One region of the Pseudoalteromonas sp. SR45-1 genome, then DNA from elsewhere that is predicted to be linked to it. Evidence: predicted binding sites of a transcription regulator. Region 1 holds the regulator's gene; the other holds the start of a gene.
What was found. The regulator LexA, encoded in region 1, represses DNA repair genes until DNA is damaged. The targets are predictions, from matches to a motif close to TACTGTATNNNNATACAGTA.
Positions count from the first base shown of each region.

Region 2: the regulator LexA is predicted to act here: its motif matches at 6,390-6,409, upstream of H5089_RS18040 (LexA family transcriptional regulator).

Region 1 is NZ_JACJDR010000025.1:30,350-39,275, reverse strand. It holds gene H5089_RS19175 (hypothetical protein) at 1-490, opposite strand, end outside; gene H5089_RS19170 (hypothetical protein) at 804-1,184, shown strand; gene H5089_RS19165 (PaaI family thioesterase) at 1,185-1,625, opposite strand; gene lexA (transcriptional repressor LexA) at 1,793-2,410, shown strand; gene coxB (cytochrome c oxidase subunit II) at 2,894-4,036, shown strand; gene ctaD (cytochrome c oxidase subunit I) at 4,036-5,628, shown strand; gene H5089_RS19145 (cytochrome c oxidase assembly protein) at 5,628-6,158, shown strand; gene H5089_RS19140 (cytochrome c oxidase subunit 3) at 6,194-7,069, shown strand; gene H5089_RS20455 (DUF2909 domain-containing protein) at 6,972-7,280, opposite strand; gene H5089_RS19130 (SURF1 family protein) at 7,295-8,035, shown strand; gene H5089_RS19125 (hypothetical protein) at 8,025-8,519, shown strand; gene H5089_RS19120 (heme A synthase) at 8,548-8,926, shown strand, end outside.
Region 2 is NZ_JACJDR010000021.1:33,761-42,686, forward strand. It holds gene H5089_RS18010 (AAA family ATPase) at 1-1,699, shown strand, start outside; gene H5089_RS18015 (HNH endonuclease) at 1,692-2,870, shown strand; gene ttcA (tRNA 2-thiocytidine(32) synthetase TtcA) at 3,018-3,911, shown strand; gene H5089_RS18025 (HNH endonuclease family protein) at 4,072-4,392, opposite strand; gene H5089_RS20500 (YHYH domain-containing protein) at 4,454-4,642, opposite strand; gene H5089_RS18035 (Y-family DNA polymerase) at 4,721-5,977, opposite strand; gene H5089_RS18040 (LexA family transcriptional regulator) at 5,962-6,378, opposite strand; gene H5089_RS18045 (LysR family transcriptional regulator) at 6,851-7,744, opposite strand; gene H5089_RS18050 (NADH:flavin oxidoreductase/NADH oxidase family protein) at 7,870-8,926, shown strand, end outside.

The DNA of each region.
Region 1 (8,926 bases):
AGTACAGTGTTGTGTTAAATGTGTCGTCAAATTGTACCTGCCAAACATTGGTTTTATATCCAACTTCTCGCATACCTTGCTTTAGTAGTACAGCGCTTGTTACTTGAGCGTCAATAAGTAAGTGTGCTTTAGCATTTGCGGTAATTTGTATTTTAGTTGGCAGTTCAAATGGTCGGCCTGTTATTCCATTGAAGCTTTGCTGCTCGTTATTACTAAAGACAGTAATAAGTGGTGTAGTTAAGAAGTTCTCAAAAATTATTTGTGTTGGATTAACCACCTGAGAGGCAATATCGTCAAGGGAGGCAACATAATCAGCCTGCGTAAATGGGTTATTAAGAGTACGTGTTGCAAGATGCTCCCCATGAACTTTATCAAGAGGGATTGCACTCATAATTAAACCACCTAGTAACCATGCTAAAATTTGTAGTGCTAATAAATATCCTAACCATTTATGTAACTTGCGAGCATGTTTAAATATTTTTTTATTCATGTTTTAGTCTTATTATTTTTAGAAGCTAGTTTATTACATCAATGGGATAAGTTACTGCGACATTTTGTCGCAGTTTAAACTATAGCTTACTGTAATCATTTAAAAATAAAAAAGATTACACTTAAATTCCTAACATGACTTATCTGTTTAATTGAGCTGAATGTTTTATATCCAGCCAGCTTTAAATGCTAAAAAATACTTAAAAGCTGCGAAATATCCATATAAAGTGGTTAATAGAGCATAGTTGATTTGGTATAACGGTAAAACTGCGTTAAAGTTTGCAATGAAATTATTAGAGGATAAATACGAAACGATGTCGGAAATTCAATTTTTAAATGTAGATCTTGAGCTTGAATCAAAGCAAGATATTAGTTTGCTAGTGGCGGACTTGAAAAAAGTCGCGACGATTTTACATTATGACAAAGACGAATACCGTCAACTAGCGCGTATTGAAGCTACAGGTGAGGTGAGCACACCTGATAAAGCCATAAACCATATATGTGAGCTTATTGAATCGTGTTCGCGTAACGCGCTAAAGCAATGGTTAAGCTGTTCACGTAGAACGTTTGATATTGGTTTTGAATCAGGGACTTCTCCTAAGTGCTTTAATCAAGCCTTAGATGCAGATACATTATTGCGTATATCTGCGATTGGTGCGGGTATGGAAATTACCATTTACCCAATCGAAAAGTAACTATCTTCGCTCTACGACTGCTGCGGTCATTTTTGATACGCAGCACAGCTCATTGCGGCTATTTGTAATTTTTATTTCCCATACTGAACTACGTTTACCTATATGAAATGCTCTAGCCGTGGCTGTTAAAGTGCCGTTGCGAGATGCTTTTAAATGACTTGCGCTAATCTCCTGCCCTACACAGTAAAATTTAGTAAAATCGACAACAAAGTTAGCGGCATAGCTGGCAACTGTTTCGGCAAGTACAACGTTAGCACCGCCGTGTACCATCCCCATCGGGTTATGATGCTCAGGAATTGCCGGCATTGTGGCAACCAAATAATCATCGCCAATTTCTGTGACTTCTATCCCCATAGTTTTCATTAATGTTCCTTGGCCATTAACGCCTTGCTCTAACTGCTTGCACAGCTCTAAGGTGATGGGCTGGTACCAAATACTCATAATGTCTCCTTTGCATTTTTAATCATTTATAAACTTAGCTTTAGTTATATCCTTGAAATGTACACAAGTGAAATTACTTTAGCTATTTTAAGGCTTAATTTAAATTTGCGATTTTTATTTAACTGTATATACTCACAGTTAAATGTACTGTATGGAAAACCAGTTGTATGCGACCATTAACGAACCGCCAAGCTCAAATACTCGAACTAATTAAAGTTTTTATTAAAGACACTGGTATGCCTCCTACACGTGCTGAAATAGCGCAAACATTAGGTTTTAAAAGTGCCAATGCTGCTGAAGAACATTTAAAAGCACTTGCTAAAAAAGGCGCAATTAAAATGAAACCAGGTGCAAGCCGTGGTATTCAATTAATTGAAGAAGAAGAGCCAGAACAATTAGGTTTACCGCTTATAGGGCGTGTTGCTGCTGGTTCACCTATTTTGGCGCAAGAGCACGTTGAAAGTCACTGCAAAATCGATCCATTAATGTTTAAACCGGCTGCAGATTTTTTACTACGCGTTAACGGTATGAGCATGAAAGATATTGGTATTATGGATGGTGATTTACTTGCTGTACATCGTACTCAAACCGCTGAAAATGGACAAGTTGTTGTTGCTCGCCTAGACGAAGACGTAACTGTAAAACGTCTTGAGAAAGCGGGTCGTAAAGTATTACTTCATGCTGAAAACGACGATTTTGACTCTATTGAAGTAGATCTTGAGAATGAGTCTTTTAATATTGAAGGCTTAGCCGTTGGCGTTATAAGAAACGCTGATTGGATGTGACTTTAAAAATAGCTTTTAAACAAGCAGTTTTATAAATGCGTACTAATTAGTACGCATTTTTGTTTTAGAATTTGTACTAAAAAAAGGGCGTAAACAGCCCACTGACTATTTAAGCTGTAAACTTTTTTGCACTTATATTTTCCCCCTCCGAATGCGTTAAACCCCTTTGTTTTGCTCATATTTTGAACTTCCTGTTGCCCAGTTGATTACCGATTTTTTATTAATTATTCAATATCACCTGATTGTTTTTTATACTAAAACTTGCTTGTTGTTCGTTTTTTAGCTAATTGTTAATGTGCTGAGCTAATAATAACTCACAGCTTTTTAGTTTTGAGAACACACAATATACACAAACTCGTTGTTGGCGCAGCAAAACCAATCAATATTAAATAAGATTGGCTAAAAAAATAAAAATAACGAATTGGCGTTTAAGCCGTATGCCTCTTCGCTTTGCATTCGCAATAGCATCAAAGGAGCCGTCACATGGGTAAACTGACCTCTACCTTGTGGCTTATATTATGTGTTTTTTCGCACCCAGTTTTGGCTAACAGCCAATACAATATGCGCAAAGGCGTAACCGATATAAGCAATAATGTATATCAGCTGCACATGACCATATTTATAATATGTTGTGTGATTGGGGTGATAGTGTTCGCAATTATGTTTTGGGCACTTATTCATCACCGTAAATCTAAAGGGGCTGTACCTGCCCAATTTCACGAAAGCACTAAAGTAGAAATACTTTGGACTGCAATTCCGTTTGTTATTTTAATTGCTATGGCAGTACCAGCCACTAAAACCCTAATTGCAATGGAAGATGCCAGCAAAGCTGATCTCACTATTAAAATTACGGGTTCGCAATGGAAATGGCATTATGAATATATGGGCGAAGATGTAGAGTTCTACTCTATTTTATCTACCCCGCAAGATGAAATCGCGAATCTTGCAGATAAAAATCCTAACTACTTACTTGAGGTTGATAAGCCTCTTGTACTGCCAATAAATCAAAAAGTACGATTTTTAATGACTTCTGACGATGTTATTCACTCTTGGTGGGTACCTGATTTTGCAGTTAAAAAAGATGCGAACCCCGGCTTTATAAACGAAACATGGACGAACATAAACGAAGAAGGTACTTACCGAGGCCAATGTGCTGAGTTGTGTGGTAAAGACCATGGCTTTATGCCCGTTGTGGTGGTCGCTAAATCTGAGGCTGATTTTAAAACATGGCTTACAGATGCAAAGCAGGCTAAACAAAAAGCAGCATTAGCAGATGCCGCATTACTTGATAAAACCCTCCCAAAAGAAGAATTAATGACTTTAGGCGAACAAGTATATATGGCTAATTGTGCTGCATGTCATCAACCTACTGGCTTGGGGTTACCGGGCGTATTTCCTGCACTTAAAGGCAGCCCGATAGTGCTTGGCGATATAAAAGATCACATTGATGTAGTTATCCATGGACGACCCGGTACGGCAATGCAAGCTTTTGCCAAGCAGTTATCTATAAAGCAATTAGCTGCGGTTATTACTTATAAACGTAATGCGTGGGGTAATGATACGGGTGATGTTATTCAACCGAGTCAAATACAGACGGCACTTGATGCCAAAGTGGAGGCGAACTAATGAGTAGCATAGTAGAACAACCTAACGCCAATGAAGCTCATCATGCTCATCACCCAGCTAAAGGTTTTAAACGCTGGCTTTACACAACTAATCATAAAGATATAGGTAGTTTATATTTAATTTTTTCGCTGACCATGTTCTTAATTGGTGGCGCAATGGCCATGGTGATCAGAGCTGAATTATTTCAACCAGGTTTACAGTTGGTCGACCCTCACTTTTTTAATCAAATGACCACAGTGCATGGTTTAATTATGGTGTTTGGTGCGGTTATGCCCGCCTTTACAGGCCTTGCTAACTGGATGATACCACTCATGATTGGCGCGCCAGATATGGCATTGCCAAGAATGAATAACTGGAGCTTTTGGATTTTACCGTTTGCGTTTCTAATCCTATTGGCATCGTTATTTATGCCTGGTGGGGGGCCTGCATTTGGTTGGACTTTTTATGCACCACTGTCCACAACATACAGTAATGATAATACTGCATTGTTTGTATTTGCCGTACATATTATGGGAATTAGCTCAATAATGGGCGCAATCAATGTGATTGTAACCATAGTGAACTTACGTGCCCCAGGCATGACATGGATGAAGTTGCCATTATTTGTATGGACGTGGTTAATTACTGCCTTTTTATTAATAGCCGTAATGCCAGTGCTTGCAGGGGCTGTCACTATGGTACTTACCGATAAGTATTTTGCGACCAGCTTTTTTGATGCCGCAGGCGGTGGCGACCCGGTGATGTTCCAACACATTTTTTGGTTTTTTGGTCACCCCGAAGTATACATTATGATTCTTCCTGCCTTTGGCATTATATCTACAATAGTACCTACCTTTTCTCGTAAAAAACTTTTTGGCTATGCCTCAATGGTATACGCCACATCCTCCATAGCACTATTGAGCTTTATTGTATGGGCTCATCATATGTTTACCACTGGGATGCCGGTCGCTGGCGAGTTGTTTTTTATGTACGCGACCATGCTTATATCGGTACCTACAGGAGTAAAAGTATTTAATTGGGTTGCCACAATGTGGAAAGGCTCAATAACTTTTGAAGTGCCAATGCTTTTTAGTATTGCGTTTATTGTGCTGTTTACCTTGGGTGGTTTTTCGGGATTGATGCTGGCAATTACACCTGCTGATTTTCAATATCACGATACTTATTTTGTAGTGGCGCACTTTCATTATGTATTAGTAACAGGGGCTGTATTTTCGATAATGGCGGGGGCTTATTACTGGCTGCCCAAGTGGACGGGCAATATGTTTAATATCACATTGGCTAAATGGCATTTTTGGCTATCGCTGGTGAGCGTGAACGTACTGTTTTTTCCTATGCATTTTGTAGGGCTTGCTGGTATGCCGCGTCGAATTCCCGATTACGCTCTTCAATTTGCCGACTTTAACGCAATCATAAGTATTGGTGGGTTTGCCTTTGGTTTATCGCAATTGTTGTTTGTAGCTGTGGTAATTAAATGCGCGCGTGGCGGTGATAAAGTGCCTGCAAAAGTATGGGAAGGGGCAGAAGGCCTTGAGTGGGAAGTTGACTCTCCAGCGCCATATCATACTTTTTCTACGCCGCCGGTTATTAAGTAATGACACATGCACCGCTACTCAAACGTTTGGTACTTATTTGCATAGGCATGTTTGCCTTTGCCTTTGCTTTAGTACCTTTGTATGACGTGTTTTGTGATGTAACAGGGCTTAATGGAAAGCCTTCGCTTGAGCAAGCAGAGCAAAGTACACAAATAGTACAAAACCGAGAAGTTGGCGTTAGCTTTACTACTCACGCACAAAGTGGTGCACCGTTTAAAGTTAAATCAAAAGAATACAGTGTAGTGGTAAAACCCGGTGCAATGCGTGAAGTAATGTTTAGTGCTAAAAATAACAGCAATCTAGATAAAGTAATGCAGGCTGTACCATCAGTCTCGCCAGGTAAAGCGGCAAAGTATTTACATAAAATAGCTTGTTTTTGCTTTGATCAGCAACCTCTAAAAGCAGGGGAAGAGCTTGAATTTAAATTACTTTTTTATGTTGATACCGCATTGCCAAGCGACATTGAAGAATTAACTTTATCTTATACCGTATTTGATATTAGTGAACAGCTGGTGGCAAGTAATAACTAGCTTTTTAAACTAGTGTGAAACTAGGAGTAAATAAAATGAATCAAGAATATGAGCATTATTACGTACCTGAGCAAAGCCCGTGGCCTATTGTAGGTGCAGTTGCATTGTTTTTTATTGCAGTAGGGGCAGGCTTGACTGTTATGAGTGTAGGTAAAGAAGGTGGTAGCGGGGTTTATCTGCTTTATGCCGGTATTGCTGTGCTTGTGTATATGTTGTTTAGCTGGTTTAAAAATGTAATTAGTGAATCGGACCAAGGTTTGTACTCAGCACAAATGGATCGCTCTTTTAGACAAGGTATGAGCTGGTTTATTTTTTCTGAAGTTATGTTTTTTATGGCCTTTTTTGGTGCGCTTTTTTATGCACGGGTATTGTCGGTACCTTGGCTTGGAGGTGCAGGCAATAATGCAATGACTAACGAGGTTTTATGGCCAACTTTTGAAGCTGTTTGGCCGCTAGTTTCAACACCTGCTGGCGAAACTACTCAGGCTATGGGCTGGCAAGGCTTACCACTTATAAATACCTTAATACTGCTTACTTCCTCAGTTACTTTACATTTTGCCCACGTAGCGATGGAAAACAATAAACGTACTCCACTTAAGGTTTTTTTAGGTGCTACTATTTTACTGGGTGTTTGCTTTTTAGGGCTGCAAGTTGAGGAGTACATGCATGCATATAATGACCTTAATCTAACGCTAGATGCGGGTATTTACGGTAATACGTTCTTTTTATTGACTGGTTTTCATGGCATGCATGTAACGCTAGGAACCGTACTTTTATTTGTAATATTTTTACGGATATTAAAAGGGCACTTTACTAAAGATAAGCACTTTGCTTTTCAAGCAGCTGCTTGGTATTGGCACTTTGTTGATGTGGTGTGGCTGTGTTTGTTTGTATTTGTATATGTGCTGTAGCGTTTATTGGCGAATTATTCGCTTTAATAAAACCAAGTTTAAGCGCTGCAATAACAACAATTAAAACAACGAACGAAAACAATACGCGACGACCTAAAAAGTGAGACATAGGTCGTCCCCCTGTTTTCCCTGACACCATAATAAACAATGCTCTAAATAAGTTAAAAAGTATAAATATTAACAACAGTACGATAATAATTTTAATAATCACTGAGTTGACCCTTTATGCAGTTAGTTTTATGGCACAAACAAAAGCTTAGCTCACTAATCACACTTTGTATGGTTGTGGTTGTTGTACTTGTGTGTGTGCGATTGGGGTTTTGGCAGTTGGAGCGAGGTGAGCAAAAGCAGCAACAACTAACCGCCATTGCTAAGCAACAGACTCGTGGTGTGATGAGCTGGTCTCAATTACTTAACTTGCCTGATAGCTGGAACAAAACTGGTGTATTGGTTGAGTTAAAAGGGCGGTTTGTACAAAACCAATATTGGCTTTTAGATAATCAAGTTTATAACGGACAAGTAGGGTACGACCTACTTGCTTTACTAAAGCCAGACACCGAAGAAAAAGTGATTTTAGTTAATTTAGGATGGGTAAAAGCGCCTATATCTAGAGATACACTGCCAAAGGTTGCTCTGCCTACAGGTGTTTTTATTCTTAAAGCGCAAATAAAAGAAAATAACCTAAGTAGCTTTACGCTTGAAGATAAAACTACAAATAACGACTTACCTACAAGAATCCAATCTATCGACTTGAATATGCTGAGCACTCAAAGCCAGCAATCATTAATTAATTTTATGGCTTACAGACAAGGTACTGGTGATGAGATTGCAACACCTCATTATGAGGCCGTTGTTATGAGCCCTCAAAAGCATAATGCCTACGCTTTGCAATGGTTTTTAATTGCTGTTGCATGTGCTGTTGTGGCTATTTTTGCGAGTAAAAAAAGGACACATAATGAAAAATAATCCCCTTTTGTTGTTTGTGGGTTGCTGCGCTATCCCATTAATTTTGGCATATGGCGCATTAAAGTTTGATTGGTTGCCTACTGCAATTACTAATAATGGCGAGTTTTTAAGCCAAGAAATAAAACTTAAAAATTGGCCGCAAAATAATCCCAAACAATGGACTATCGCACTTAATTATTCAAACGAATGTAACACCCCATGCAGCGAACAGCTCAATGCACTTAATAACTTATATGTGGCACTTGGTAAAAACCAAGGCAAGGTTGATATGGCTGTAATGGGAAGCCCCGACAATAAAAATCTACCATGGAAAATTATTACCGAACAACAGAGTTTAAACCCTGCAAGTTTATATTTAATTGATCATATGGGGTTAGTGGTACTTGAATATCCCTTTAAGGTCGAGCCACAAGAAAACCGTTTAGTACAAAAAGGGTTATTAAAAGATCTAAAAAAATTACTTAACTATTCTCGTTCTAGCTAATTAAGTTGAGCTTAAGTTGGAGTATCTGATGTATAAAAATTATAAAAACTTAGTATTAATAACAGGATTACTCGCTTTGATTGTAGTTGCTTTAGGTGCGTACACCCGCTTAAGTGATGCAGGATTAGGGTGCCCCGATTGGCCTGGTTGTTATGGCTTTTTAACGGTACCTAAGCATGAGGCTGACATAGCCTTAGCAGCTCAAAGCTACCCCGATATGATGTTCGAAACCGCAAAAGCGTGGAAAGAAATGATTCATCGCTACTTTGCAGGTGCTTTAGGTTTACTTATTTTAGGTTTATTTGTGTTGGCTTTTTTAAAGCGCCAATATCCAACTACGCCAGTTAAATTGCCTTTGGCTTTACTTCTACTAGTGGTGTTTCAGGCTGCCCTTGGTATGTGGACAG
Region 2 (8,926 bases), on a different contig from region 1:
GACTTTAAATTTATTTTCTAAAGTCGAGTTAAATATCGGTAGGTTAGATGTGAGGTTTTGTGAGCAACTTAAAGAATATTCAGTACGAAATTTTTTGCCGAGAGGTATGCACACAGTTGTTAAAGTTAATAATCTGTCGAAATTTAGCTCAAATAAAAAACCTAAAATGAAAAATGTTGTCGATCTAACATCTGAAAGGCTTAGTAGTAGTAAAGTAAATAGAACCAAGCAATTACGTAATTTGTTCACATATTTAGGCCGTAAAAACAAAGCTAATGAAAGTCAGGTTTATTATACTTTTAAGTTCAGAGGATGGACTCCAGCTCTGAAGAATTGGTTGAAGCAATCCTTTCTTTTCGATATTACGAAAAAAGGTTTTTTTCATGATAATAGAGAGCTTTTTCTTAGATTCCCTGAAAAATATAAACTCTCTGTTTCAGAAGTAGATGAGCTTTTCTCTTCTCTAGGCTCTATTAGAGAGCCTAGCGATATTCCTGGTCCCCTGCAAGGTTTGACTGATGAATTAAGCGATCTTTTCTTAAATAATTTTTCATCGTATGTTTATGATGGGGAAGCATTGGCTGTCTTAGTCCCTCCTGACTCTAAACTAGATGACACAACTTCTGCGGCAATATTAGCTAAGGGAATTTTGAATATCTTCAGGTATAATATTCAAAAGATTGATATTGAGCAAAGTTTATCTGCTGATCTTTGTATGGCTTTAGTTAATAAGCTTTTTTTCGAAACTCATTCGCTTAAAATTAACAACGTTAGTTCACGCCTGAATATACGGAGGTGTATTACAGAAACAATAGAAAAAGCCATAACTATTAATACTTCAATAGATAAAAAAAACTATCACTCTATCGTCAATTTATGCACAACGTTTGAAGAGGCTGTAGAAAAGGACTTAGATATTTTACTTGAGGTTGTTAGAAACATCAGTTGCGTAGATTTATCGGTTGTATTTGAGAATGATATTCATGATATTGTGGCTTATAGATCTGATCTTGATGAACCTTTCCGAGATTTAAAATTTAGTCTTTATGAATATTTTCCTACAGGTAGTCTCATTCACTTTCCAAATTATTCAGGATTAGAACAAGTGAAAGTAAAAGAGCCTCTTGATATTCTTTATGTTTCAGAACAAATTGATAAACTCCCAGATTACCTCCAAAAAAATATTGATCATGGTTGGCAAGGCTTGAGCAGTGGAGAGTTTGCTAAGACAAGTTTATTTTCATCTATTTTTAGTTGTTTGATAGCAGATGAGCCACCTGAATTTAAGTTATTTTTAATTGATGAAGCTGATCTATATTTACACCCAGAATGGCAACGGAAATTTATTTTTGAACTAATAGAATTAATAAAAAGTATCGGTTACGAGTCAAAGACACAATTTATTATAACTACGCATTCTCCACTTATAATTGGCGATTTTTTACCTGAAGATATCTTAGCTTTAAAAGTTGTAGCTGGAAAAACAGTTATTAGTAATTCACTAGGGTTTGGAACTAAGTTATCAGACTTTTACTTGGAAGGTATGCACCTTGATTCTACGTACGGGGAGCACTCAAGATCAAAGCTTCAAGCGCTTATAGATGCAAAGCTCACAGGCATACCGTTAACAAGAGAACAATTGAATCTAGCTTATAAAATATGTAATAAATCACTTCAGGAATCTTTGTTAGATGATTAAGTTTAAATACTCTTTTCCTGAAGGCTTTAGCAATAAATTAAAAAACTCTAATTTTTTAAAAAATGCTTTATTACATCAAAAAGCCGTATATGCAGAGATGATGAATCAGTGTCAGATTAGTTCAAATTTTTACAGTGCTTTATTCAGCGAATCATTTCTTTTAAGCTTAATATTTTGTTCTCCAAAAAATTTAAGCCGAAAAATAAATGAGGTTTATGAAAATTATCCTCTTCTTGCAGATAGATTTAATCCATACTTTAACTTTAGAAGTTATGATTTAAATTTTGACGTCTCTTTGATTAAATCAAAAACTATTACAGATAGAAACTCTGTTTTTGCATTAAAAGCTAAATTTATCATTGAATTGGGAAAAATTCGCAACGAAAAATCATCTATATTATCTAATTACTTTTATGCAGAACTTATAAATGCAACAACCTCAATAAAAATCTACCATGTATGTTGTAGAATAAGAAATATACACTTAGGCATTTCAGCTACACCAAAAGTTGTTCGAAACAAATACCCGTTGTGGTTTCATAAACTAGAAAAAATATTTAATTATGAAGCTCTGAGAGCTGAATTAGGGCAAGAAATAATTGAATCAAGCTCTTTGGAGATTTGCCCTTATTGTAATAAAAGAGATATCGAAACCACTTTAGGTAGAAATGTTATAGCTAGAGCCGATTTAGACCATTTTTACCCTAAAAGTAAATACCCTTTTTTAGCAACCACACTATACAATTTAATTCCTGCGTGTAACTTTTGTAATCAGAAGTTTAAAAAGTCTATAGACACTTATTTGAAAAACATGCATCCACTTATTGCCGGAACTAGGGGCTATAGGGTATTTAGTTTTGCACCTTTATTAGATAAGCCGCCTTTGATTAATTTAAGTGGTTGCGCTAAGTTCAATAATAACATTATATTATTTGAGCTTGAGGCGGAGTATCAGAAAGGTTCTATAAAGCGAGAATATATTTCAATGAATGATAAATTTGAACTACTTAAAGGTATATATGGCCCCAATTTCGAGCAGTTCATAAATACTAAAGAAAATATTGTTACTATGTTTGATATCGGAGGCAAAAGAAATACACATAATACTAGCTTATACAAGTTTAGGTTAGATACATTTAGTCATTTAACTAATAAAAACTATAGGTACTAGTTCAAGAACCACATCTATTAACAAGCCCAAATTCACTCTATTTTGTATCTATAGAATATTTCATCTACGCACTAAATGCCTTATAATCCGCGCCAAACTTCTACTTATGTATAACTGCCAGTCACACTGGCCGTGCGGGCAAGACCAATGAACTTACAAGATACCAGAAAAGATACGCTTGAACTAAATAAACTTCAAAAAAGACTCAGAAGAAATGTTGGCAATGCTATAACTGAGTATAATATGGTTGAAGATGGGGATGTTGTGATGGCTTGCATAAGTGGAGGGAAAGACTCATTTGCTATGCTTGACATCTTATTGCAGCTTCAGAAGTCAGCCCCAATAAAGTTCGATGTCATCGCGGTTAACTTAGATCAGAAACAACCTGGTTTTCCTGAACATATTTTGCCAGAGTACTTTGAGACATTAGAAATTCCTTATTATATAGTGGACAAAGATACATATTCAGTTGTTCGAGAAAAAGTTCCGGAAGGTAAAACTACCTGTGGCCTTTGCTCTCGTCTTCGTCGTGGTACTTTATACTCATTTGCAGAAAAAATTGGTGCGACTAAGCTAGCACTTGGTCATCACATGGATGATATTGTAGAAACTATGTTCTTAAATATGTTTCATGGTTCTCGATTGAAAGCGATGCCTCCAAAACTACGTTCAGATGACGGCCGCAATGTCGTTATTCGTCCTTTATCTTACTGTCGAGAGAAAGATCTCATTACCTACGCTGAACACAAAGCCTACCCTATAATTCCTTGTAATTTATGCGGCTCACAAGAAAACCTGCAACGGCAGTCGATTAAAGGGATGTTAATCGATTGGGATAAAGAGTCACCAGGCCGTGTTGAAAGTATATTTAAATCTATTCAAAACATTAGCCCAAGCCAGTTAGCTGACAAAGATTTATTCGATTTTATTAATTTGCCATTAGCAAGAGATGGTGAGCGTGACGCTTACGAGTTTAGTGAAGCAACAGTATCATCTTCGAATATAGATGAATCATTATATATAGACGTTACTAATATATAGTTGTAATGGTCAACTAAGTTTGAATTGGCGACTAATTAGAGATGTCTACGTTAGGCGCATATGTTTTTAAGTTGCAACCATTTGAACTAATTAGATTGTTTATAAACGTTTTTTCGTTAAAACTTTCTTTGAGCTCATATTTATCTTTTATGTATTTCCATTAATTTAGGTACTCGCAATGAAAGTGCTTATTTCGGGGCATCCACTTATCTGGCGGCTGAGCGCCTTTAGATCGGTTGGCGTTGTCTTCCACAGCTAAAAGGTTTTCAAAGTCGTTGGCAAACGATCTTCTTTGCTCTTTAGTCCAATGTTTACCCCCCATTTCATGGGCATGGGATAAAGGTACAATATGGTCAATGTCGATATCTGAGGCTTTATAAAACGTTTGAGCAGTGTATGGGTCTATCCATTCACCCCAAGAAACGTTGCAGGGCTTATTTCGTTTAAATTTAATTGGTGACTTTGAATCTCTAATAAGTATTTCAGCCCTTGCATCCTGGCAGTCATTATCGGCATCAACCCAGTGTGGCCAATCTTTTCTATTATAAGTAAGCGAGCCAACCGCGAAGTCTTATATTTGGCGTACTGGATGTTGGCTTGCTTTTACTGCTATGGCAGTGATATTCGTTTCGCTTTTTATCGCTATGGCAACCCTCTGAATTCGTTCGACCACTGTGAGCTGAGGCACTAATGGAGGCCATCAAAGTTAGTATTAATATTAGCGCTTTCATTTAAATCCCTTATACCTGACTTTTTTAACTAATAACGTACTGTCTAAAACTAGGGTTGATAAATAGACAATAACCGATTTAATTGCATTTTATAATAGGGATGTCTGACCATCGTGTTGTGTAGTGGGGTGATAAGAAAGCACGCTTCATATTCCACGTTTGTGTAAGCTTTTCACTGCCGAGTGATAAAGTGACCACGCCATAGCGTTTATTTATAGCATCTAAGCACTCCATCATCCTTGGTTTATCTTCACTGACAGAAAACATGTCATCCTGTTGGAATAACTCACTCTCTAATTCTATTGCACCAATGCCGCAGCGATAAAAGCGCGTATTTATTTTAAAAATATCATTTATGACGTCAGAGACGGCTTTAGCCATAACGGTGGTATCCGATGTTGGTATAGGAAAGTCGTAAAGAAGTGATTTTTTATAATAAAATTCTTCGTGAGATGAGCTGGCAGCAAATATAACGATACGTTTTGCTAAAGTGTGCTGCTTCCTCAGTTTACGGCCAACAATGGCAGCATGTGTAACGAGAGCTGATTTTGGTGTTATATCACAGACCCTTTCACCAAAGCTTCTTGTAGAGTATATCTCTTTTTTATTTTGCTTTACTTCATCCCAACTTAAACACGTAATACCGTTTAATTCGCTGACTGTTCGCTCAACGACAACGCTAAACATTCTTCTCATGGCTTTAGGGTTTTGGCAAGCGAGCTCCCATGCTGTGTTAATCCCCATGAACTTAAATTTTTTTCCTAAACGGGAGCCGATGCCCCATACATCAGTGACATCCATTCGCGTCAATATTGCTTGGCGAGAGTGCTCATCGTTAATAACTGCAACACCGTTATAGCCGGACAGCTTTTTAGCTGCATGGTTGGCGGCTTTAGCTAGCGTAGGTGTCGTACCAAATCCAACACCAACGGGTAGACCGGTTTCACGCCAAACGGCACGGCGTATTGTTTGCCCAAAGTCGGCCCAATCATCAATGATTTTAGTGAAGCCAGTAAAACGAAGGAAAGACTCATCGATACTATAAACATAGTGGTCATCACAAAAGCGGTTTATCACCGTCATCATTCGCTCGCTCAAATCAGCATACAGCTCATAGTTTGATGAGCGAACAACCACATTATGTTGTTCTAGGTAGTTTTTAACTTTGAAGTAAGGCTGGAATTTAGGAATGTTAAGTTTTCTGGCAATAGGGCATATGGCGCAAATACACCCATCGTTATTTGTTAGAACCACAACTGGTTTAAAGCGAATAGAGGGGTCAAAGACCTTTTCTGCACTCGCATAAAAAGCAACAGCATCTACGAGGGCAAACATCGACTCAGCTCGGCTTTATTCTTATGAAGACGAATGCTCGAAGTAACAACACCTTCTAATTTAAAATCATCATCTTCAGAGATATAAACAGACTGATAGTTTTTAGATGCAGAAATGAGTAAACGGTTTGTTTTATCTATTATTTTACACACAAAAGTCCCGTTATAACTCGCAACAATCACATCGCCAGTACTCACATTTTCAGATCTATCTACAACGAGTAAGTCACCATCGAAAATCCCTACATCTTGCATTGATTCACCCGATGCTAAACCGATAAATGTCGCATTAGGGTGCCTTATTATGAGTTCATCGAGTGAAATCCCAAGCTCTGTATATTCTGCTGCAGGAGACTCAAATCCTGTAATACCGGCCTCTATAAAAATTGGAATAACAAACATATGCACCTCTATACTGTTTATATGTACTGTATAATTCAGGTTGCAGAACTTACCAAGAAATTTAAATGTTAAATGAGAGCTTAACTAAACTAATATCGTTCTTACTTCAGCAAAACAATGAATTATCGAGATTTCATTTTTAATGAGGTGTTACCGTTCCATGAAAATTATTATGTGGAATACTCTTAATTAAAGACTGGCGTAAAAGCCTATTTAGTTATTAACATAAAGGCGGTTTTTTGAGTAAGCTATAAGTAAGCCGAAGAGGGGTAAACTCGTTTTTGGACAAAAGCTCGTCAGAGTAAATAACCTAGAACCCCGCTTTCAGATAACTTCTCGTATCTCAAAACGTCAAAGACCACCGTTGTCAGCGGTGGTCGGTTTGCGCGGAACTGGACAGTTTCGAGCATGGTCGATTTTGGGAGTGAATTATTTTTTGCTGCAATACTGTATATTAATCCACGAAACACCATCACGAAACGATTTGTGCCACTTTCTTCCTGAGCAGTTCCCGAAAAGCAATAACAGCGGGGCTAACCTGCTCTCTGCTTGGACAGATTAGATTTAACTCAACAGGTGGTGATTCAAAGCCTGGTAAAAGCCGTACAAGTTGCCCACTCCGAAGTTCTGAATGGACATCTATCTGGGAGCGATACGCTATCCCTTTACCACTAACAGCCCATTTACGAACAATGTCAGTATCATTGCTGACTCGATTGCTATCCACTTTGACTTTGTATGAGCCAGAATGACCAGCGTATTCCCAACTGTTCAATAAGCGACCAGCTCGACGGTGCAATAAGCAATTATGCTCCTTTAAGCTGTTAGGATGCGTTAGCTCACCATGTTTAGATATATAGGATGGAGAGGCGCAGGTGATCCTGCTCATGGTGGCGATATGAAATGAAACCATCGATGAGTCTTCTAGCTTCCCATAACGAAGTGCCATATCAACTTGGTCGAGAAAAAAATCTGAAATTGAATCGCCAACCGTAAGGTCAATCGACAATAAAGGGTGTTCATCCAGTAACTCTTCTACCCAGTGTAAAAGAGTATTGCGCCCTAAGTCAGATGAAACGGACAACCTTAGCTTACCACTCACCTTACCTTGTGTCTGATGTGCAGCTATACGACCTTGCTCCAAACTGGCTAATGCCTGGCGACAATGAAACAGAAATTGTTCGCCTTGAGGTGTGATCCTTAATTGCCTTGTGGTTCTGATAAGTAGCTGTATATCCAACTTTTTTTCCAGTCTTTTAAGCGCAGAGCTGACTGCCGCAGGAGTGACACTCAGTTGTTTTGCGGTTTCCGTTATGCTGCCTGTGTCCACTATTCGTATGAATAGATTGAGATCTGATGTATTCATTATTAAATAATATTTAAAAGTGTTTGAACTATTGCTATCTTTTTAGTTTAGTAAAAATCGGGGACAATGTCTCTACCGTTATTAATTAACACCGTACATAAGTATTGGTGCCCCGAGAGGTAGATATGACCCAGCCATTACACACCGCGAACTTACTTGATCCTTCTTTAGAGCTCCCTTGTGGCGCAGTCATCAAAAACCGTCTAATAAAGTCAGCAATGTCTGACTCACTCGCTGACGGTGAAGGGAACCCTACTGAAGCTCAGTCTCGACTCTATGAACGATGGGCAGAGGGTGGTATTGGGTTATCCGTCATTGGTGAAGTGCAGGTAGATCCCAGGTTCCCTGAAAAACCAGGAAACCTGGTATTAACTAATCAATCCAACCTAAAAGATTTACAAATGTTAACCTCCCGCGCATCGATTAATGATGCCCACATATGGCCTCAGTTAGGTCATGCAGGAGGACTGGCTTACAAACTACTTAGCCAGCCCAAAGGTCCATCACCTCTTAAGATAAGTGAATTTGAATGTGCAGGTATGTCAGAGAAAGAAGTATCTTTATTGCCAGATGTGTATGCCAGAGCTGCGAAGATAGCTAAAAAAACAGGGTTCACAGGTGTTCAGATACATGCAGGTCATGGTTTTCTGCTTAGCCAATTTCTGTCTCCGCTATTCAATCACCGCAAAGACCAATATGGCGGTTCAATACAAGCACGTAGCAGAATCGTTATAGAGATAATAGAGAAAGTCCGAGATGCGGTGGGGGGGACTTTTCCTATTGGCATCAAGATGAACTCTTCTGATCAACTAGAAGGAGGATTATCTCAAGACGACGCTCTAGAAGTTATTCGCATCCTTAATAAAACGTCTATCGACTTGATTGAGATAAGCGGCGGTTCTTATTTTCCTGGAGCAAAATCCAGCTCTGACAGTGCTTCAAGCGGCCCGTACTTCATTGACTTTGCAATAAAGGCTAAAAGCTTAACAAGTATTCCTTTAGTAGTGACTGGCGGTTTTAAAAAACGGGAGCAGGTAATAGATGCCTTATCTATAAATGCAGCGGACTCCATTGGTCTTGGACGAGCATTGATACTCAGACCCGATTTGCCAAATGAATGGATAGATGGAGAAGGTGTTACTCCTCGCTTTCCAAAGTTTAAGTCACCACCTCAGGGGGGAA